DNA from 3 places in the Plantactinospora sp. B24E8 genome. Region 1 is predicted to be linked to each of the others. Evidence: riboswitches for the same ligand, from Rfam matches in the RefSeq annotation. Region 1 holds a riboswitch; each other region holds the start of a gene.

Region 1 (7,271 bases):
TCGGCCGGTGGGCCGGCCTCGACCACCCGGCCCTGGTCCATGAAGACGACCTGGTCGGCGACCTGCCGGGCGAACCCCATCTCGTGGGTCACCACGACCATGGTCATGCCCTGTCCGGCCAGGTCGGCCATCAGCGACAGCACCCCCTTGACCAGTTCCGGATCGAGCGCCGACGTCGCCTCGTCGAAGAGCATCACCCGGGGTGACATCGCCAGGGCCCGGGCGATCGCCACCCGCTGCTGCTGACCGCCGGAGAGCCGGCCCGGTCGTACGTCCGCCTTGTGCCGTAGGCCGACCAGGTCGAGCTGGCGCAGTGCCACCTCGTCGGCCTCGTCCCGGGAGAGGCCCTTGAGCTGTCGGAGGGCCAGGGTCACGTTGCGCCGTACGGTCATGTGCGGGAAGAGGTTGAACTGCTGGAACACCATGCCGATCCGCTGGCGCAACTCGTCCGGGTCGCCGGAGAGCACGCTCTGCCCGTCGAGCAGCACGTCACCACGGTCCGGCTCCAACAACCGGTTGATGGTCCGGAGCAGGGTCGACTTCCCGGAACCGGACGGGCCGATCACACACGCGGTCTCGCCGCGGCCGACCTCCAGGTCGACGCCGCGCAGCACCGGATTGCGTCCGAACGCCAGGTGGACGTCCCGGGTGGCGACGCTCACCGACTCGAAGACCCGGCCGGCGGCCGGGTCGGACGAGACGGCCGGCGACGTCAGGTCGGTCACCGCCACGGTCCGGTTGTCGCCGACCCGGTCCGTCGACGGCTCGGCTCGGTCACCGTCGGACATGGGGGCCTCCCTCCGTCGACGTGGGCAGTGGGGTCTCGCCGGCCGGCGCCAGCGGATCCTCGGGCTCCGGCCCGGCGGCCCGACCGTCGCGCAACCGCCGGTCGACCCAGTTCACGAGGTGGGTCAGCGGCACCGTGATGGCCAGGTAGCACAGGCCGGCGAGCAGCAGCGCCGACTCGTTTCCGGTGTTCGCGGCGTAGTCCTGGCCGATCCGGAACAGCTCCCGCTGGCTGGCCACCAGGCCGAGGAAGTAGACCAGGCTGGAGTCCTTGATCAGGGCGATCAGCTGGTTGACCCAGGCCGGCAGGACCCGGCGTACGCCCTGCGGGATGATGACCAGACGCATCGCGGCGGCGTGTGACAGCCCCAGGGCCCGGGTCGCCTCCAGCTGGCTGGCCTCCACGCTCTGGATGCCGGACCGGAAGATCTCCCCGATGTACGCCGCCGCGATCAGCGACAGGGCCAGGATGCCGAGCGGGTACGGGTTGGGTCCCCACCAGGCGAGCCCGAGGGGGGCCAACCCGACCCCGATCAGCAGGATGGTGACCGCGGCCGGCAGCCCCCGGAACACATCCGTGTAGATCCGTGCCGGCCAGCGCAACCATCGGGTCCGGGCCAGGCCGGCGACGGCCAGCAGCATGCCGAGCAGGGTCCCCAGGATCGCGGAGACGAGCGCCAGCAGCAGCGTGTTACGCAGCCCGACCGTGAGCATCTCGGGTAGCGCCTCGCGCATCGACTCCAGGTCGAAGAACGTCTCCCACAACGTCCTCAGCGTCTCCATCGCTCCACCTGTCTCTGCTCGCTCGTCTCCTGTGGAGGGTCAGGCCGCCGGCGTACCGGTCGGGCTGGCCGGCGCGGTCGGGGCGCCGCTCGGCGTGCTGCCAGCGCCGGCCTGCACCGGTGGGAAGGTCACGGTGCCGCTGCCCGGCTTGAAGGTCTCCGGGATCGGCCGACCCGGGTAGTACTGGTCCTGGAGGCGGGTCCAGGTGCCGTCCTGGACCACCTCGTCGAGCGCCTTGTTCAGGGCCTCGCGCAGCGGGTCGTTCCCCTTGGCCACCGCGAACGCGGTCGGCGCCGAGCTGAGCTGCTTCTCGGCCAGTACGATCTTCCCGCCACTGTCCTGCGCGGACTTCTCACCGATCTCGGCCGGGGCGATCCAGGCGTCGGCGGTCTTGGCCTTGAGTTGGTTGATCGCGCCGTTGTAGTCCGGCACCCGGACCGGGTCGAGCCCTTCGGCGGTGGCGTAGTCGTCCTGGACGGTGCCCTGCACCACCACGACCCGCTTGCCCTTCAGTTCGGCGAAGCTCCTGATCGGCGAGCCGGCCGGTACGTCGAGTCCGAAGTAGCCGAAGTCGTAGCCGTTGGTGAAGTCGACGGTCTTCTTCCGCGCCTCGGTGATGGTGATCGAGGACGAGCCGGCGTCGAACTTGTGGTTGTTGACCTGGGCGAGCAGTGCGGAGAACTCGGTGCCGACGAACTCGACCTTCAGGCCCAGCCTCTGCGCCACGGCGGTCATCAGGTCGTTGTCGAAACCGGTGAACTTCCCGTCCTTGAGGAAGACGTTCGGCGGCGCGTCGGTCAGCGTGCCGACCCGCAGCGTGCCCGGTTGCAGCAGGTCGTACGGGTTGTCGGCGCTGTCGGCGGAACCTCCGCCGCAGGCCGCGACCGCACCGAGCAACGCGACGGCGGCGACCCCGGAGAGCAGGCGGGTGGTCAGGGTGTTGAGGCGCATTGTGTGGAAACTCCAGGAAATATCCGGCGGGCGACGCCGACACGGACGCGCGGCCCGCGACCGTGCACCGGTCGTGGGCGTGCCGCAGCGTCGAGGTCAACCGCCTCGAGGGGATCAATCAGATGGTCGGAGATCCGCCGACCGGCGGGCGGGGTCAGGCGTGACCGCGACAGAGCATGGTGCTGATCCGGCACAGGTCGACATGTCGACGCCACCGGTGCCAGGTGACATGGAGCCGGCTCGACCGCTCGGCCCGGGTGGTAGGCACTGCGAACCTCCATCGGTCCTGGCGGTAGCACCCGCACCCGTGGTGGGGGGTTGCTGCGACGTCGACGAGCCAGGTCTCTCGGTCGCTCTGGATGGCCGGTGCAGAGTCTACGCAGCCGGTGGCCCGACGTTCCAACTGGTCAGCGCGGTTGGCGCTGTAATCCTTGCCACGCTTCGCCCGGCCGCCTGGCCGGGAGGGCCCCTTCCGTGCCACCGGCTACCGCCCGGGCGGCAGGAAGGTGCCCTCCGGACCGTTCAGACCTAGCGGACCGTGATGGTCAGATGACTCGACATCGTGGCTCCGGCGCTGTCGGTGACCGTCAGCCGGGCCGTGTAGGTACCCGGCCGGGCGTACGAGTGGGTGGCCGAGGTGCCGTGCACGACCGGGGTGTTGTCACCGAAGTCCCAGGCCCGGTCGGTGATGGTCCGCCCGGCCGCCGGGGTGGCCGTACCGGTGAACGCCACCGACAGCGGCGCCGTCCCGGTCCGGGGGTTCGCGGTGACCGAGACCGTCCCGCCGGTCTCCCGTTTCACCCCCGCGCCGTTGAAGCGCAGCCAGTCCAGGGAGAGCAGGTCGGGTGTGCCGCCGGCCTGCGCCGGGTTGACGAAGACCAGGTAGAGGGTGAACGTCCCGCCCGGGTTGGCCAGGTTGACCGTCGGCGAGACCACGTTGTCCCAGCCGCCGGTGCTGCCGACCGGCATCGTGCCGAGCAGCTGCCCGGTCGGCGAGTCGGCCCGGAACTCGACGGTGCCGCCGGTGCTGCCCGAGCTGACCGCGGCGGTGACCGAGCCGATCCCGGTCAGGTTCACCGGACCGAAGCTGATCCACTCGCCGTGGTCGACGTCGCCGACCCGCCGGCCGGCCCGGGCGGTCGTCCGCTCCAGCACCTGGATCCCCTGGGCGGCGTCGAAGTGCTCCGCCTCCCTGTTCTTCGGCTGCAACTCGTGCCAGACCGAGCCGACCAGCGCCAGCACCCCGCCGGCCGCGCCGCCGTCGGTGTACTGGGCGGTCAGCACCGTGTAGAGGTTCTGGCCGGGCCCGTGTCCGTCCCCACCGTTCGCCTCCGTGGTGACCGTGCCCGAGCAGCCGAGGTAGTTGTCCATCGGGTGGCTGTGGCTGTCGTGGCCGAGGTGGGTCTGGGTGACCACCCGGTCGCAGGCGATGCCGCTCTCCTCCGGGTCGGTGACCGTCACCGCGTACGGGATCTGGTCGCCGAAGTCGAAGAAGCCGCCGTTCGGCACGCTCAACGCCACCGCCGGCCGGGTGTTGCCGACCGTGATCTGCGCGGTCGCCACCGAGCTGAGCCCACGGGCGCTGGTCACGGTCAGCCGGGCGGTGAACTGACCCCGCTCGGAGTACGTGTACGTCGGGTTCGTCGCCGTCGAGTCGGTGTCGCCGTCCCCGTCGAGGTCCCAGGCGTACGTGATCGGCGTGCCGTCGGCGGAGGCGGAGCCGGTACTGGAGAACCGCACCGTCAGCGGTCCCGGGCCGCTGTCGCGGTCCACGCCCACCTTCGCCACCGGCGGCCGGCCGTTCGCCACGTAGTCGATCCGGTAGATCCCGGCGCCCTCGTTGCTGCCGCCCCGGCCACTGCCGCTGCCGACCCCGAAGTCGATCACGTAGAGCGAGCCGTCCTGGCCGAACTCGGCCTCGAAGGGCTGGATCCAGCTCATGTCACCGAAGATCCCGTTGATCGACTGGAGGTCGCCGACCCGGGTCGGGCCGAAGCGCGGGTCGGCGAAGGTCTGCGCCGTGTCGTGGATTGACAGCGTCTTCCACCACTGCCGGGTCAGTTCGTAGACGATCCACTTGCCCTCGTAGTACTCCGGGAACTTCGTCGGTCTGGGGTTGGCCGGGTCGTAGTCGTAGACCGGGCCGCTCATCGGCCCGCCGCCGCCGGTGCCCAGCTCGGGGAAGGCGGCCGAGGCCGAGTAGGCGTACCAGACCAGTGCCGGGCGGGCCGCCGGCAGGTTGGTCAGCCCGGTGTTGTTCGGCGAGTTGTTGACCAGGGCGCCGCAGTCGAACTTCGGCCCCGGCGTCGAGGTGGCGAAGTTGTAGTCGTTGAACGGCACGTTGTCGCCGGTGCAGTACGGCCAGCCGTAGTTGCCGGCACTGGTGATCCGGTTGAACTCCACCGTCCCCTCCGGCCCCCGGTTCGGGTTGGCGGCCCGGGCGTCCGGCCCGTAGTCGGCGACCAGCAGCGCGTCGGTGAGCGGGTCGACGGTGATCCGGAACGGGTTGCGCATCCCCATCGCGTAGATCTCCGGCCGGGTCCGGGCCGTACCGGGGGCGAAGAGGTTACCGGCCGGCACCGCGTACGTCCCGTCGGCGCGGGGGGTGATTCGCAGGATCTTGCCCCGCAGGTCGTTGGTGTTCCCGGAGGTGGCCTGCGCGTCCCAGGCCCGCCGGCCGGCCCGCTCGTCGATCGGGGTGAAGCCGCCGGACTCGAAGGGATCGGTGTTGTCCCCGATGCCGGCGTAGAGGTTGCCGTGCCGGTCCATGGCCAACGAGCCGCCCATGTGCGAGTTGGCCCGGCCCTCGCCCCGGTAGGTGGGGATGGTCAGCAGTCGCCGCTCGCTGCCCATGCTGATCGTGTCGCCCGCGACCGTGAACCGGGACAGGTTGAGCTGGTTGGCGGTCTTGTCCGACCAGAGCAGGTAGAGCCAGTTGTTGGTGGCGAAGTTGTTGTCCAGGGTCAGCCCGAGCAGCCCGTCGGACTGGCTGGTCTGGGTCGGGGTGTAGGCGAAGTCGACAAGCGTACGGACGGCCAGTGTCTCCTGGTCGATGACCTTGACCGCGCCGGTCCGCTGGATGTAGAAGACCCGCCGGTCCGGTGCCACCGCCAGCTCGAACGGGTCGGCCAGGTCCTCGGTAACCAACGGCACCCGCTGGAAGTCGCCGGTCCGGGTGGCGCCGCAGTCGCCCGGCACGGCGCCGGCCGCCCACTCGATGCCGCCGCGCAGGTGGGTCAGGAACGCCGGCTCGGCGAAGGCGGAGCCGGCGTGCCCGCCGGCGGTGAACCAGGACCGGCCGCCGTCGTAGTTCTGGCACCACGAGTACGCGTGGTCGTGCCCCTCGTCCAGCCCGGGGATGCCGTCCCGGACCTTGACCTGGGCGAGGGTGTGCACCTTCCCGGTCGGGTTGGTGCGCCAGTTGTACCACTCCTCGCCGCGCTCCCACAGCTCCGGCAGGTCCTTCGTGGACGGGTGCGCGTCGTCCAGCACCTTGATCCGACCGGGGTACGTGCCGCCGGTGGCGGAGAAGTCGGGATGGAAGTCGAAGATGGTGCCGACCAGGCCCTCGTACCAGGCCCAGTCGCGTTCGCTGGCCGAGGCGGCGTGCAGCCCGACCCAGCCGCCACCGGCCCGGACGAAGTTCTGCAACGCGACCCGCTGCGCCGCGTCGAGCAGGTCACCGGACTCCGGGGTGGAGTTGGTGTTGTTGAAGACCAGCGCGTCGAAGCGGCCGAGGTTGGCGTCGGTGAAGGCGGCCGCGTCGGTGGTCGCCTCGACCTCGAAGTTGTGCTCGGCGCCGAGCCGCTGGATCGCGGCGATGCCGGCCGGAATCGAGTCGTGGTAGAAGTTCGTCGTCTTGGAGAAGACCAGGACCCGGAACCGGGGTGCGGCCGAGGCGGGGACGGGCGCCGTGCCCAGCAACAGGGTCACGATCGCGAGCAGGGCGAGGACGGTCGTGCGGTGGCGTCTCATACGGGCGCTCCCGGACTGGAGGAACGGGGAAATGGAAAGCGCTTACCGCCGCCGACCTGCCCAGCCTAAGGGAACCAATTTCGATACGTCAATCTCCGGCGTCGCGCCGCCCGTCCGGACCCGCGCGGGTGGTGCGGGTCAGCGGCCCTCGGCCAGGTCCATCGCCCGGTAGATCCGCTGCTCCGAGATCGGGTACGGCGTACCGAGCGCCTGGGCGAAGACGTTGACCCGCAGTTCCTCGATCATCCAGCGGATCTCCCGGACCGCCTCCTCGTTCCGGCGGGCCGGGGGGAGGGCGGCCAGCATCTCCTGGTACTCCTTCTGGACCTGGGCTATCCGGGCCTGCTGCTCCCGGTCCCGCCCCGGGTTCTGCGGCAACCGGTCGAGGCGGCGCTCGATGGCGGTGAGGTAACGCGGCAGGTCGGCGAGGCGGGCGTACCCGGTCTGGGTGACAAAACCCCGGTGCACCAGGGCGGAGAGCTGGGCCCGGATGTCGGCGAGTGCGGACACCAGGGCCAGGCTGTTGGTCCGGCCCAGCCGCTGCTCGACCGCGTACGCGGTGGCCAGCACCCGACGTACCCGGTCGACCACCGCGAAGGTGGTGTCGATCAGGTCGGCCCGTACCCGGTCCCGCAGGGCCGTGAAGCCCTCGGCGTCCCAGGCCGGTCCGCCGGCGTCGGCGACCAGCTTGTCGACCGCGGCGTCGGCGGCATCCTCCAGCAGGTCCTGCACGGTGCGGTGCGGGTTGCGGCTCAGCGCCAGTTTGGCCTCGTTGC
Region 2 (7,271 bases), on a different contig from region 1:
CGTCCCGCACGACGCCTGGTGGACGACGATGTTCAACCCGCCGCCGCGGACCAGTGAGGTCTACTGCGACATCGCCACCCCGGCCCGCTGGGAGGGGGACACCGTGCACCTGGTCGACCTCGACCTGGACGTGGTACGCCGCCGGAGCACCGAACTGGTGGAGCTGCGTGACGAGGACGAGTTCGCCGAGCACCGGATCCGGTTCGGTTACCCGGACGAGCTGGTGACGCAGGCCCGGGCGGCGGCGCAGTGGCTGTACGGGGCGCTCGGTGACGGCACCGAGCCGTTCGGATCGGCGTACCGGAAGTGGCTGGCCCTGGTCGTCTGACCGTCCGGCCGGGGCCGTGGTGGCCGGTCCGACCTCACGGCGCGGGAGCGTCGCTCGGGTGCAGCGGTGGCACCCGGGTCAGCTTCTCCGGATTGACCTGCTGGTAGAGCCCGGTGATCCGGCCGTCCGCGACCGTGCACCAGAGGACCCCGTGCAGGGGCAGTCCCGGCCGGTAGTCGGCCGCGATCTGCACGCCCGGGAAGCCGTTCACCAGCACCGGCACCGACCGCAGGTGGCGTACCTGCCAGGTCGCCGTCGACCGTTGGACCAGGCCGAGGGCGAAGCGGGCCACCTTGTCGGCCCCGGTCACCGGGCGGCGTGCGGTCGGGAAGATCCCTCCACCGTCGCCGACGTAGACCACGTCGGGGGCGAGCACCGCGAGCAGCCGGTCGAGGTCGCCCGCCTCGGCGGCGGCCAGGAAGGCGTCGAGCAGGCGCCGGTGTTCGGCCGGGTCGGCGGACTGCCGGGCGCCACCCTCGGAAACCGCCCGCCGGGCCCGGGCGGCGAGTTGCCGGGCGGCGGCCGGGCTGGTCCCGAGCGCGGTCGCGATCGCCGGGAACGGCACGGCGAAGACGTCGTGCAGCACGAACGCCACCCGCTGCTCGGGGGAGAGTCGTTCGAGGAGCACCAGCAGGGCGATTCCCACCTGTTCGGCGCGTACCGTCCGTTCGGCGGGGTCGGCGGCGAGCCCGGCCGCCCCGCCGGTCTGCCCACCGGCCGGCCCGACCTGGTCGGCGGGGTTGACGACCCGGTCGACGATCGGCTCGGGCAGCCACGCACCGGGGTACGCCTCCCGGCGTACCCGGGCGGAGCGCAGCACGTCGAGGCAGAGCCGGGAGGCCGTGGTGGTGAGCCAGGCCCGCAGGTCACGTACCTCGGCGCGGGCCTGCGGGGTGGCCAGCGCGACGGCGTACCGGAGCCAGGTCTCCTGTACGACGTCCTCCGCCTCGGCCCGGCTGCCCAGCATCCGGTAGGCGACCGCGGTCAGGTGGTCCCGTTCGGCCTCGAACTCCGTCGCCAGGTCCCGCACGTCGGCCTCCCCGTCCGCTCTCCGGAGTGCTCGCTACGACGATGACAGAGGGCGGTCGGCGCGGTGTGACCGGGCGGGCCGGACAGATTCCCGGCCCGGGTCCGGGTGTCGTCGGGCACCGTTGCGGGTACCGGTGATTCCTGACTGATTGTTCTGTTCCGGAGGTTGGCGCCGGTCCCAAGGTGAACAGCAGGTGAATGACGGGTGAACCGGCTCTGACCAGGGGTGGGCCGGGGAAAATCCCGATCCGAGGTTTCCTAGCATCTCCCAGGGGCAGCCTCTTGCGGCCCGCCACCCGTCCGCCGACGCAACGAGGTCCGTGCCGTGAAGTTTTCGCTCCGCCCCTCCGAGGGCGCCTTCTACGAGTTGTTCACCCGAGCCGCCCACAACCTCGTGCGTGGCACCGAGCTCCTCAACGAGCTGGCCCTGCCCGGGGTCGACGTCCAGTCGGTCAGCGAGCGGCTCAGCGAGGTCGAACACGACAGCGACCAGATCACCCACGAGCTCTACAAGAAGATCAACTCGACGTTCGTCACCCCGTTCGACCGGGAGGACATCTACCGGCTCGGGTCGCTGCTCGACGACGTGATGGACCACCTGGAGGCGGTCGGCAGCCTGCTCTACCTGTACGGGCTGACCAAGCTCCCGTCACTGCCCCGGGAGATGCACGAGCTGGTCAACGTCCTCGACCAGCAGGCCAAGCTGACTGCGGACGCGATGCCGCGGCTGAAGGCGATGAAGGACCTCGAGGACTACTGGATCGAGTGCAACCGGCTGGAGAACGACGGCGACCAGGCGTACCGGATGCTGCTGGTCCGGCTCTTCTCCGGCGAGTACGACGCGCTCACCGTGCTGAAGATGAAGGAGGTCGCCGACGAGCTGGAGGCCGCCTGCGACGCCTTCGAGCACGTCGCCAACACCGTCGAGACCATCGCGGTCAAGGAAAGCTGACCGGTGGAACCTGAACTCATCGCCGTGCTGGCGGTGATCGCGGTCGCGTTGGTCTTCGACTACACCAACGGCTTCCACGACGCCGCGAACGCGATCGCCACCAGCATCTCCACCCGCGCCCTCACCCCCCGGGTGGCCCTGGCCATGGCGGCCATCGGCAACTTCATCGGCGCGCACTTCGGCGCCGGCGTCGCCAAGACGGTCGGCAGCGGTCTGGTCGACCTGCCGACCGGGGTCTCCAGCCTCGGCATCGTCTTCGCCGGGGTGATCGGCGCGATCACCTGGAACCTGATCACCTGGTACTTCGGCCTGCCGTCGTCCTCCTCGCACGCACTGATCGGCGGTCTGGTCGGCTCGACCCTGGCCGCCTCGCACACGGTGCTCTGGGGAGGCATCGGCCGGGACGTGGTGCTGCCGATGATCCTCTCGCCGCTGGTCGGCTTCATCCTCGGCTACATCGTCATGATCGCCGTACAGTGGATCTTCCGGAACGGTCAGCCGGCCAAGCTCAACCGGGGCTTCCGGTGGGCCCAGACCGCCTCGGCGGCGGCGATGTCGATCGGCCACGGCATGCAGGACGCCGCGAAGACCATCGGCATCGTGGTCCTCGCCCTCTTCGTCGGTGGCTACCAGAACAGCGCCGAGCACATCCCGGAGTGGGCCTTCTGGACCTCGGCGACCGTGCTGGCGCTCGGCACCTACGCGGGCGGCTGGCGGATCATCCGTACCCTCGGGCGGAAGATCATCGACCTGCGCCCGCCGGAGGGCTTCGCGGCCGAGAGCGTCGCCAGCGCGGTCCTCTACTTCAACGCCCTGGTGCTGCACGCCCCGATCTCCACCACGCACACCATCACCTCGGCGATCATGGGCGTCGGGGCCACCAAGCGGCTCTCCGCCGTACGGTGGGGCGTCGCCGGCAACATCGTCGGCGCCTGGATCCTCACCTTCCCCGCCGCCGGCTCCATCGGCGCCATCATGTACTTCCTGGTGAACCCGCTCTTCTGAGCCCTGCGAAAAGGGGCCCCTTCCGCACCGCCGGCGGCAGCCGTCGGTGCGGAAGGGGCCCGCGCCGATCTCAGGGGTAGGTGACGCCGATCTGCTCCCGCACGGTGTCCAGCAGCCCCATCACCTCGGTGGTGGCCGAATGCGGCACCAGCGGACTCTCCAGCAGCCCCTCGGCCAGGCAGCGCTGCACCTCGGCCGCCTCGTACTGGTAGCCGGAGCCGATCAGCTCCACGGGCAGCGGCTCCGGGTCGGCACCGTCGCGGTGCAGGGTCACCCGACTCGGCCGGTAGAACGGCGAACCCAGCTCAATCCGTCCGGTCCGGCCGCTGATCGTCGCCGCCACCGCGGTCGCGCCGATCATGCCGCAGGTCAGGCTTGCCACCGCGCCCGAGTCGTAACCGAGGACGAGCCCGGTGTTCTCGTCGACCCCCTCCGGGCTGATCTTCGCCCAGGCGCGGACCTCGTCCGGCGCACCGAGCAGCAGATGCGCCAGGCTCACCGGATAGACCCCCAGATCCAGCAGTGCGCCACCACCGAGGGCCCGGGCCCGCATCCGGTGCTCCGGCGGGAACGGGCCGGCGACCCCGAAATCCGCCTGCACGGTGGTGACCTCGCCGATCGCGCCGTCGTCGATCAGCTCCTTGACCCGGCGTACGACCGGATTGCACCGCATCCACATCGCCTCCATCAGGAAGCGGTTGTTCGTCCGGGCAGTGTTGATCAGCTCCCGCGCGCCGGCCAGGTCGAGGGTGATCGGCTTCTCCACCAGCACCGCCCGGCCGGCGGTGAGGCAGGTCATCGTCGCGTCGTGGTGGGCGGCGTGCGGGGTGGCGACGTAGACCACGTCGATGGTGTCGTCGGCGGCCAGTTCCTGCCACGACCCGTACGCCCGGGGGATGCCGTGCCGTTCGGCGAAGGCACGGGCGGAGTCGGCGGTACGCGAGCCGACCGCCACCACCTCCGCGTCCGGCAGCAGACGGAGGTCTTCGACAAAGGTCCTGGCGATGTTGCCGGTGGCGAGGATGCCCCAACGTGTCATGGCAGGGACGGTAACCGAGCCGGTCAGCGGCACCGTAGCGGCCGGGCAAGATCGTGGGCTCGGTCGCTCGGGCACTACCCTCGCAGCATGCCGAACCACAGCTCCGGGGAGCTGACCTTCCCCGCCGGGCCGTCCTTCGCCGAGCGGGCCCGGCGGTTCCACGCCGAGGGACGGCCGCCGGCGCCGGCCCGCCGGGCGGCGACCGTACCGCTGCTGCGGCCAGCCCCGTCCGGCGGTGCCGGCTTCGAGGTGTACCTGATCCGCCGGGCCGCCACCATGACCTTCGGCGGCATGTACGCCTTTCCCGGCGGCAGCGTCGACCCGGCCGACTCGTCGGCGCGGCTCGACTGGGCCGGCCCCGGCCCGGAACAGTGGGGCGAGCGGCTCGGGCTGCCGCCGGCCGAGGCACAGGCGCTGGTCTGCGCGGCGGCCCGGGAGGTCTTCGAGGAGGCCGGGGTGCTGCTCGCCGGCCCGCACCCGGACGAGGTGCTCGGCGACGTCAGCGGCGACGAGTGGGAACGCTGCCGGCAGGCGCTGGTCGACGGTCGGACCAGCTTCGCCGAACTGCTCCGGGACTGCCGGCTCACCCTCCGCTCCGATCTGCTGCTGCCGTGGAGCCGGTGGATCACCCCGGAATTCGAGGCGCGGCGCTTCGACACGTACTTCTTCCTCGCCCTGCTGCCGGAGGGGCAGCGCACCCGGGACGTCTCCGGCGAGGCCGACCGGACGCTGTGGCTGTCACCGGCCGACGCGGCGGCCCGGGCCACCGCCGGGGAGCTGACCATGCTGCCGCCGACCCGGGTGACGCTGACCGAGATCGCCGGCTGCGCCGACCTGGCCGCGCTGCCGACCGTCGCGGCACGGCGGGACCCGGCCCGGCCGATGATGCCCCGGCTGGAGCCCGACCCTGACGGCGGCGCCCACTTCGTGCTCGACTGAGCCGCCTGGACGGACCGTTCCGGTGGACGTTGCCGGCGCCCTCCCCGTGCTACCGTGCCCGACACAGGTCATGAGTGCCAGCGCGAAGCCCCGGCTTGCTGGCCGGCAACCCTCCGTTCGCGGGCGGGGTGCTCCGGGTGAGGACCGGGCCCGGCACGAGGTGTCGGGCAAGCCGTCGAACGGGGGGCGCGTACCAATCATCGTCAGACACCGCAGGGCCGGGTTCCCGGCTGGACGTAACCCGCGGATCGGAGTTCGACCATGACGGCGCCGCCGATCCGTCTCGCCACAGTGGACGATGCCGAGCGGATCGCCGGGTTGCACGCCGACAGTTGGCGCCGCCACTACCGGGGCGCGTACGCCGACTCCTACCTGGACGGCGACGTCGAAGCCGACCGTCGGGCGGTGTGGCGCAGCCGGCTGACCGCGCCGGACGGTACCCGGACGCTGCTCGCCGAGCACGGGGAGCGGCTGGTGGGTTTCCTTCACGTCGTGTTCGACCACGACACCCGGTGGGGGAGTCTGGTCGACAACCTGCACGTCGTACCCGATCGACACCGCACCGGCGTCGGCACCCGGCTGCTGACCCGCGCCGCCGAAGCGGTGACCGACCGGGCGGTCGGCGCCGGAATGTACCTCTGGGTGTTGCGGCAGAACACCGGGGCGCAGGCGTTCTATGCCGCGCGGGGCGCGATCTGCGTGGAGACGGCCACGGTGGAGCCGCCCGGCGGCGATGCCAGCCGGCTCGACGGCACGCCGCGGAAGCTGCGGATGGTCTGGGCCGACAGCACGGTGCGGTGCCCGCCCAGCGAGCGGCGCTGACCCTCGCTGATCTGGGTGGTGCGAGGAAGGGGCCCTTCCTCACCACAGCTGTCGCCCCGGTGGCAGGAAGGACCCCTCCGGACAGCTCAGCCGAAGCGGCCGGTGATGTAGTCCTCGGTCTTCTTCTCGCTGGGGTTGCTGAAGATCTTCTGGGTGTCGTCGTACTCGATGAGTCGGCCCGGGTCACCGGTCCGCTCGATCGAGAAGAACGCGGTCCGGTCGGAGACCCGGGCCGCCTGCTGCATGTTGTGGGTCACGATGATGATCGTGTAGCGGTCCTTCAGCTTGAACATCAGGTCCTCGATCGCCAGCGTGGAGATCGGGTCCAGCGCCGAGCAGGGCTCGTCCATCAGCACGACCTGCGGTTCGACGGCGATCGTCCGGGCGATGCAGAGCCGCTGCTGCTGACCGCCGGACAGGCCCGCGCCGGGCTTGCCGAGCCGGTCCTTGACCTCGTCCCAGAGGTTCGCCGAACGCAGTGCCCGCTCGGCCGCCTCCTCCAGGATCGACTTCTTGCGTACGCCGTTGAGCCGCAGCCCGGCGACCACGTTCTCGAAGATCGACATGGTCGGGAACGGGTTCGGCCGCTGGAAGACCATGCCGATCATCCGGCGGACCGCGGTGACGTCCACGTCCCGCTCGTAGATGTCCTGGTCGTCGATGGTGAGCCGGCCGTCGACCCGGGCCCCCGGCAGCACCTCGTGCATCCGGTTGATGGACCGTAGGAAGGTCGACTTGCCGCAGCCGGAGGGGCCGATCAGCGCGGTGACGGTCTTCGGCTCGACGGTGAGGTTGATGTTCTCGATGGCCTTGAAACCACCGTAGTACGCGGTGACGTTTGTCGCTGCGATGCGCTTCGCCATGATGATTTTCTCCTCCTCCGGTCAGCGGCCGAACCGGTTACGGCGGGCCAGCAGTTTCGCCGCGATCGTCAGGACGAGCACGAGGGCGACAAGGGTCAGCGCCGCCGCCCAGGCACGGGCCGGGGCGTACCGTGACGCCTCTCCGGCCTGCTGGTAGACGTAGAGCGCCAGCGACGACTGGTTGTTCTGGAACGGGTTGAAGTTGATCGCCGCGCCGCCGCCGGCCACCAGCAGCACCGGCGCGGTCTCACCGGCGGCCCGGGCGACGGCCAGCATCACGCCGGTGACGATGCC
Region 3 (7,271 bases), on a different contig from region 1:
GCCGGGGCTCCGGGGTTGCCCGGTGAACGGAAACGACCGCGGCCCGCCGGCTCAGGCGATGACCCGGACCTGCTCCGCCTGCGGGCCCTTCTGGCCCTGGGCGATCTCGAACTCGACGCGCTGACCGTCGTCGAGTGCCTTGTAACCGTCCATCTGGATCGCGGAGAAGTGGACAAAAACGTCCTGCCCGCCGTCAACCGCGATGAAGCCGTAGCCCTTTTCGCTGTTGAACCACTTCACGGTGCCCTGCGCCACGGTGCACTTCCTTACTTCGCGCCGGGGCTGACCAAGCCCGACGTCGACGTACGCCTGCCGGGACCGCCGAATCTGTCACTCCCCTTGACGGATCGAACAAATCAAGCGGCCGAATCCGCACCGTACACCAAGGTCGGGCGGCAGCGCACTAGTCCAAAACGGTCAGCGAGCCGGGTACCGGACGCCCGACACCACCCGCCCGGCTATCGGCGACCGTCGCTGCGCAGGTCACCGCCCACCTGACCGCCCCGGCACCCCGGCGGTGACCCGTCGAAATGCTCCCGGCTACGACGTGCGACCATGACCGACGTGTCGGCTCCCGCTCCGGAAACCGCCGCCGGCCCACCGCCCGACGGCCCCGCCGAACCACCGCTGCCGACCAGCGCGCTCCCGCACCCGCCGGGGCCGCCGACGGTACGTCGGATCCGGCTCACCGACGCCGCCCGGATGCGGGCACTCCGACTGGAGATGCTCGCCGACTCGCCGCTGGCCTTCCTGGAGACCCTCGCCGACGCGGCGGCCCGGTCACACGCCGAGTACGCGGCCCGGATCGCGACCATGGCGACCGGGCACCGCAGTGCCGCCTTCGTCGCCGAGGTCGACGGCCGGCTGGTCGGGCACGCCGGCGGCCAGGCCGCACCCGGCCAACCCGGGCGTACGGTCGTCTTCGCCGTCTACCTCACCCCGGCCTGGCGGGGCACCGGTCTGCTCGCCGCCCTGGTCGACGCGGTGGCGGACTGGTCCCGGGCGGTCGGACGGCCCGAACTGTTGCTGGAGGTCGTGGTCGGCAACAACCGGGCGGTACGGGCGTACCAGCGGCTCGGTTTTGTCGACACCGGCGTACGCGTGCCGCACCCGACCGTGCCGGCCCTGCGCGAACTCCAGATGTCCCGGGCCGCCTGACCCGCACGCCACCACCGGCGCCGGCCAGGAGGGGCCCCTTCCCGAGGCGGGAAGGGGCCTTCCTCGCCGCTCAGCGGCGGGACTGGACGATCCGGAAGCGGCTGGCGACGTAGGCGCCGTCGGTGAGGGCGGCGTTCGCCGCCGGGTTGGCGCCGCTGCCGTGGAAGTCGGAGAAGGCCGCCGACTGGTTGACGAAGACGCCGCCGGTGAGGTTGCAGGACAGGTGCACCCCGGACTCGATGGCGGCGGTCTCGGCGGCGTCGAGTACCGCCTCGTCGGTGGCGTAGACGGCGGCGGTCAGCGCGCCCCGCTCACCGACGGTCTGCCGGAACAGGGCCAGGCTGTGCTCGGTCGAGTCGGTGGCGATCACGAACGAGATCGGGCCGAACCACTCCCGCCCGTACGTCGACACGGCGTCCGCGCCGAGCTTCACGATCAGCGGGGTACGGACCACCGCGCCCGGGTACGTCGGGTGGTCGACCGTCCGGGAGGCGAGCACCACCTCGCCGACCCCGGCAACCTCGTCGAGCCGGGCCAGTACGCCGTCGTTGACCACCGCGCCGGTCAGCTCGACCGCCCGGGCCGGGTCTCCGGTGAGCTTGCCGACCACCCCGGCGATCCCGGCGGCGACCTCGTCGAAGCTCTTGTGCCCCTGGTCGGTGTTGATGCCGGCGGCCGGCACCAGGATGTTCTGCGGGGTGGTGCACATCTGTCCGCTGTAGAGCACCAGCGAGAAGCCGATGTTGCGGCACATGCCGGCGAAGTCGTCGGTGGAGTCGACCACGATCGTGTTGACCCCGGCCTTCTCGGTGTAGACGACGGCCTGCCGGGCGTTCGCCTCCAGCCAGTCGCCGTACTCGGTGGAGCCGGTGTAGTCGATGATCCGCACCTCGGGGCGGAGCGCGAGGGTGGAGGCGAGCCGCTCGTTGGGCGCCTCGGCGGCGAGCAGCACCAGGTTCGGGTCGAAGCCCGCCTCGGCCAGCACCTCGCGGGCGTACCGGACGGTGATGGCGAGCGGCAGCACGGCCCGGGGATGCGGCTTGACCACCACCGGGTTGCCGGTGACCAGCGAGGCGAACAGACCCGGGTAGGTGTTCCAGGTCGGGAACGTGTTGCAGCCGATGGCGAGCGCCACCCCGCGCGGCGCCACGTGGAACGTCTTGGCCATCCGCAGCGGCTCGCCCTTGGCCGGCTTTTCCCAGGTCGCGGCCGCCGGGTGCCGGGTCATCTCCCGGTACGCGTACGCGAGCGACTCCAGCGCCCGGTCCAGGGCGTGTGCCCCGCCGGCCTGGAAGGCCATCACGAAGGCCTGGCCGCTGGTCGCGTGGACCGCGTTCGCGAGTTCGAAGATGTGCGCGTGCAGCCGGGCGAGGATCTCCAGGCAGACCCCGACCCGGGTCTGCGGGCCGGCGTTCCGCCAGCCGGGCAGCGCGGTCGCGGCGGCGGCGAGCAGGGTCTCGGCGTCGGCGTGCGGGTACTGCACGCCGAGTTCGATGCCGAACGGGCTCGTCTCGGTGGTCACCCAGTCGACGGTGCCGGGCTGGTCGAGCGGGAACTTCCCGGCCAGGTACGCGCGGAACGCGGCCTCGCCGTCGGCGGCGGCGGTCTCGCCGTACACCCGGGGGCTGGGCGACTCGGGATAGGCCGACCAGTAGCCGCGTTCGGTGATGGCGGTCAGCGCACGCTCCAGGGTGTCGGCGTGCCGGGTGAAGAGCGGGTGCGGGGTCTCCGTCATCCCGTCATCATGCCGCAGCCGCCCGCCCCGGCCCAGCCTGCGACCCGCGCCGACCTGCCCGGAGGATCGGGCAGGTCACCGGGGCGACGGCACCTACAGGGTCACCTGCCAGCTGGTCAGGCCGCCGACCGCGCGGAAGCCCAGGGCCTCGTTGATGGAGATCATGTAGCTGTTCGTCGCGGCGTTGTGGGTGTCGATGATCCGCAGTGCCGGCTGCTGCGCCATGACGTACCGGAGATTTTCGATCTTGACGAGGGTGCCCAGCCGGTGACCCCGGTGGCGCGGCTCGACCAGCGTGATCGACTGGAAGGCGTGTGTGTCGGAGCTGGCGCTCATGTTGATCGCCGTCCAGGCGACCAGCCGGCCGGTGGCGTCGTGCCGGGTGCCGCAGTTGTACCAGTGGGAGCCCCGGGCGATCAGGGCGTCCTCCGCCTGTTGGATCCGGGTGGCGTCCGGCACCGGCGGTTCCCAGGTCACGTCGCCGAGCGGGGCGTCCTCGATCAGCCGACTGTCCAGGTAGGCGACGTCGGCGAGATACTCGTCCGGGGTCCGACCGGTCCAGAAGACCGTCGTGTAGCCGTCCGCGCGGGCCCGGCTCGCGGCCAACAGCCGGTCGAGTTCCGGCTCGTCGAGCCGGGTCAGGTCGAGTCGACGACGGATGTCGGTGAGCGCGGCGTGCGCCCCCAGCCCGGCGGCGAAGGCGTCACCGGCGCTTGTCGCGGCGCCGTCCGGGTTCATTGTGAACACCTCGCCGAGCAGACGCTTGCGACCGAGGGCGCGGACGAGGCGGACGGCGTGGTCGTAGAGCGCGCGGCCGACCCCGCGCCGCCGGTACGCCGGCAGCACCGAGAGGGTCACCTGGGCGTTCTCCCGGTTCTCCAACTGCGGCAGCCGGATCTCCAGGTAGCCGACGGCCACGCCGTCGAGGTACGCCAGCATGTGCCGCTGCTCGTCGCCCGGCATCGGATGCCGCAGTCCGCCGACGAAACGCTGACGACAGTACGGCGGCGCGTCGGGCTGCTGGTCCGCCCAGACCTCGGTCTGGATCCGGTACGCCTGCTCGACGGCGGTGTCGTCGTGCGGGTCGAAGGCGCTGACCACGATGTCCATGAACCGAGGGTGCCGAAGCGGCGCCGAGATCGCGACCGATTATCGCCGTTACCCGGCGACCGGAGCGTCGTTGAACAGAAAACACCGGTTGGCGGCGATCGATCGCCGGCGTCAACCGGTGGACAAAGATTTGGTCGGGAGGGACGCCCGCACAACGCCTCCGGCGCTGGGTCGTAAGAGCTTAGAAAGTCTACGGCGAAGCGCCCTCCCGCACGGAGCATCTTGCGTCCTGCAGATGCAGCCGTCAAGTCCCTGGCGGAGTGTTTTCGTCACCTGCGGCAAAACGGCAGCTACACACCGCATCCGTCAGGGGTTGTCGGAGACGTTCCGGGGCGACCGAACGGATCTCACCTGCAAGTTGCACGTGCATCTGCTCGGTCGCCACACGGACACGTGGCGCAAGATTTTTGGGAATCAGCCGAGTTTTCTGGAAATCAGCCCAGCAGACCCGCGTCGCGCACCGCGCGCAGCGACGGCTTGACCCGGTACGTCGGCCCGACCTGACCGGCGACCGCGTCCAGGGTCTTGAGGCCCTCGCCGGTGTTGTAGACGACGGTCTCCGCGTCGGGGTCGAGTCGACCGTTCTCCACAAGCTTCTTCAACACCGCGACAGTGACCCCACCGGCGGTCTCCGCGAAGACGCCGGTGGTCCGGGCCAGCAGCCGGATCCCGGCCCGGATCTCGTCGTCGTCGACGTACTCCATCCAGCCCCCGGTACGGCGTACCGCCTCCAGGGCGTAGAGGCCGGCGGCCGGGTCGCCGATGTTGAGCGACTTCGCGATACCGGTCGGCCGGACCGGGGTGATCTCGTCGGTGCCGGCGTGCAGGGCGGTGGCGATCGGGTTGCAGCCGGCCGACTGGGCACCGAAGACCTTCCACCCCTTCGCCGGCGCCTCGACCAGTCCGATCTCGACCAGCTCGCTGAACGCCTTGTCGACCTTGGTGAGCAGCTCACCGCTGGCCATCGGGATCACCACCTGCTCGGGGATCCGCCAGCCGAGCTGCTCGGCCACCTCGTACCCGAGGGTCTTCGAACCCTCCGCGTAGTAGGGCCGGACGTTGACGTTGACGAACGCGGTGTCCTCGAACTCGTCGGTCTCGACCAGTTCGCCGCAGAGCCGGTTGACGTCGTCGTACGAGCCGTCGATCGCGACCAGGTCACCGCCGTAGACCGCGGTGGTGACCACCTTGCCCTGCTCCAGGTCGCTCGGGATGAAAACGATCGACGGTACGCCGGCCCGGGCGGCGTGCGCGGCCACCGAGTTCGCCAGGTTGCCGGTCGACGCGCAGGCGAACCGGGTGAAGCCGAGTCCCCGGGCGGCGGTCAACGCCACCGACACCACCCGGTCCTTGAACGAGTGGGTGGGGTTCGCGCTGTCGTCCTTGACCCACAGCGGGGCCCGGATGCCCAGCTCGGCGGCGAGACCGAGGGCCGGCACCAGCGGGGTCATGCCCGGGTCGAGGGTGACCCGGGTGCTCGGGTCCTGACCGGTCGGCAGCAGGGCGGCGTACCGCCAGAGGTTGTCCGGGCCGGCCTCGATCTGCGCACGGGTGACCCGGGCCAGCAGGGCCTGGTCGTAGCCGACCTCCAGCGGGCCGAAACACTCGTAACAGGCGTGCTGCGCGACGAGCGGGTACTCGGTGCCGCAGCCACGACAGACCAGGACACGGGCGGGGTTCGGGGCCACCGGGGAGGTCTGGGCGTGGGTCGCGTCGATGATCGACGTCATGTCGAGGCCGTCCTCTCATCTTTCCCTGCGCCGCACCACGCGGCGGGGACGGAATTGGCACCTGCCTCGCGGGGCCTCGTCATCGAGACAGCGAAGTGGTTGCCGGGGCGTCAACGGGCCGTATCCCTCAGCCCCTCTGGATGAGGTATGAAGTTGTCGGCTCAGTCTACGGGTCCACCCCGCCCCGTGTCCCGGGTCGGCTGGCCCTGTGAGCTAGATCCCGGTCAGCGGGCCCCCGCCGGTAGGGCGACCGGCGTGATCGCCGGAACGGCCGCCAGTGCGTACGGCACACCGACGCCGAAGGCGGCGAGGACGGCACGGACCGCCACCGGGGCCGGGATGTCGCACAGCGGCGGGCCGACCCGCAGGTGGTGCCGTACCGCGTCGGCCGGCAGGAGCGGCTCGCCCTGCTGCCACCGGTCCGCCACCGGACCGCCGGCAGCGGGGTCGACGGCAGCGGTGGCTGGCGGTTCCCGGTCGGGTCGGGGGTGCGGCGCCGACAGCGGCGCGTACCGGCAGCCGAGCACGATGTCCAGGCCTGCCGTCGCACGCGGTCCCGGATCCGTCAGCCCGGTCCGCAGTCCGGCCACCCCCCGTACCGCGGTGGCGGAGATGCCGACGGTCGTGCCCGGCAGGGCGTGGACGGCCCGGGCCAACCGCTCGGGGTCGAGGGTGCGGTCCGCCAGGTGGCGCACCCGGAGCACCCCGTCGAGCACCCCGGTCTCCGGCGCCGGGTGGTCCCGTTCCTCGATCGTCCGGGCCGCCGCACCGGCCAACCAGAGCGTGACGCTCCGCAGCGGTGGCACCGGCCGGCGGCCACCGCAGCCGCCCCGTGGGCCGAGCCTCCCGGACAGCCCGTCGGGCAGCCCGGACGGCGGCTCGTCCGGAACCCCGGACACCCGACCGACCAGGGCGTGGCGGGGCACCGGCGGGTCGTACAGCGGAAGGTTGTCGCCGGCGGTGAGCAGCCGGTCGCCGAGCTGCGCGACCAGCCGGCGTACGACGATGTTCCGCTCGTGTTCGTACGCGACCACGTCGCCGGGGCGCAGTTCGCCCCAGTGAACCGGTTCGACAAGGACCACGCCGGACCGCAGTGCCGGCAGCATGCTGGCCCCGGTGACCGGCACCCGGGCCGGGCGACCCGCGGCCACCGCCGCGCGGACGAGTTCCACGAATCCGACCGTCGTCCCGTTCACCAGGTGCCTCCCCACTCCGCCCGCCGGTCGGACCACCGGCCGGCCGGTTCCGCGTGATGTTCCCCCGGACTCCGGGGCGATGGTCACGCACCGTGGTCAACTGGTACCAGAGTGCAGAAGTGTTGTCTTGACGAGACATCCTCACCGGTCTAGGATCCGGTTCCCGCCATCCATCGATCCCGACGTCGCGATCGCCGCCGAGGGTGAGGTGCCAGCGAGTGTCGTTGATATCCGTCTCGGTCGTCGACGACGACCGGATGCTGCTGGACGGTGTCGCCGCCTGGCTCGGATCCGCCCCCGACCTGCGGCTCAAGTGCGCGGCCCCGACCGTCGACCGACTGC

Evidence for each region. Region 1 has a riboswitch for S-adenosylmethionine ahead of ABGB21_RS05725 (ABC transporter substrate-binding protein). Riboswitches for the same ligand answer to the same signal wherever they lie in the genome.
Region 2: linked by a shared signal. The riboswitch ahead of ABGB21_RS34990 (GNAT family N-acetyltransferase) and the one ahead of ABGB21_RS05725 (ABC transporter substrate-binding protein) in region 1 are both predicted to bind S-adenosylmethionine.
Region 3: linked by a shared signal. The riboswitch ahead of thrC (threonine synthase) and the one ahead of ABGB21_RS05725 (ABC transporter substrate-binding protein) in region 1 are both predicted to bind S-adenosylmethionine.

The regions. Positions count from the first base shown of each region.
Region 1 is NZ_JBDPMH010000002.1:424,528-431,798, forward strand. Features, by position in the region: gene ABGB21_RS05715 (amino acid ABC transporter ATP-binding protein) at 1-788, opposite strand, end outside; gene ABGB21_RS05720 (amino acid ABC transporter permease) at 775-1,569, opposite strand; gene ABGB21_RS05725 (ABC transporter substrate-binding protein) at 1,609-2,520, opposite strand; SAM riboswitch class I at 2,795-2,886, opposite strand; gene ABGB21_RS05730 (ThuA domain-containing protein) at 3,049-6,495, opposite strand; gene hrpA (ATP-dependent RNA helicase HrpA) at 6,634-7,271, opposite strand, start outside.
Region 2 is NZ_JBDPMH010000049.1:28,261-35,531, forward strand. Features, by position in the region: gene ABGB21_RS34960 (DUF402 domain-containing protein) at 1-328, shown strand, start outside; gene sigJ (RNA polymerase sigma factor SigJ) at 363-1,358, opposite strand; gene ABGB21_RS34970 (DUF47 family protein) at 1,683-2,309, shown strand; gene ABGB21_RS34975 (inorganic phosphate transporter) at 2,313-3,314, shown strand; gene ABGB21_RS34980 (Gfo/Idh/MocA family oxidoreductase) at 3,385-4,353, opposite strand; gene ABGB21_RS34985 (NUDIX hydrolase) at 4,441-5,292, shown strand; SAM riboswitch class IV at 5,359-5,472, shown strand; gene ABGB21_RS34990 (GNAT family N-acetyltransferase) at 5,554-6,114, shown strand; gene pstB (phosphate ABC transporter ATP-binding protein PstB) at 6,201-6,977, opposite strand; gene pstA (phosphate ABC transporter permease PstA) at 6,999-7,271, opposite strand, start outside.
Region 3 is NZ_JBDPMH010000049.1:607-7,877, reverse strand. Features, by position in the region: gene ABGB21_RS34885 (cold-shock protein) at 52-255, opposite strand; gene ABGB21_RS34880 (GNAT family N-acetyltransferase) at 556-1,158, shown strand; gene paaN (phenylacetic acid degradation protein PaaN) at 1,229-2,893, opposite strand; gene ABGB21_RS34870 (GNAT family N-acetyltransferase) at 2,987-4,003, opposite strand; gene thrC (threonine synthase) at 4,438-5,733, opposite strand; SAM riboswitch class I at 5,746-5,880, opposite strand; gene ABGB21_RS34860 (S26 family signal peptidase) at 5,958-6,929, opposite strand; partial or broken gene ABGB21_RS34855 (response regulator transcription factor) at 7,148-7,271, shown strand, end outside.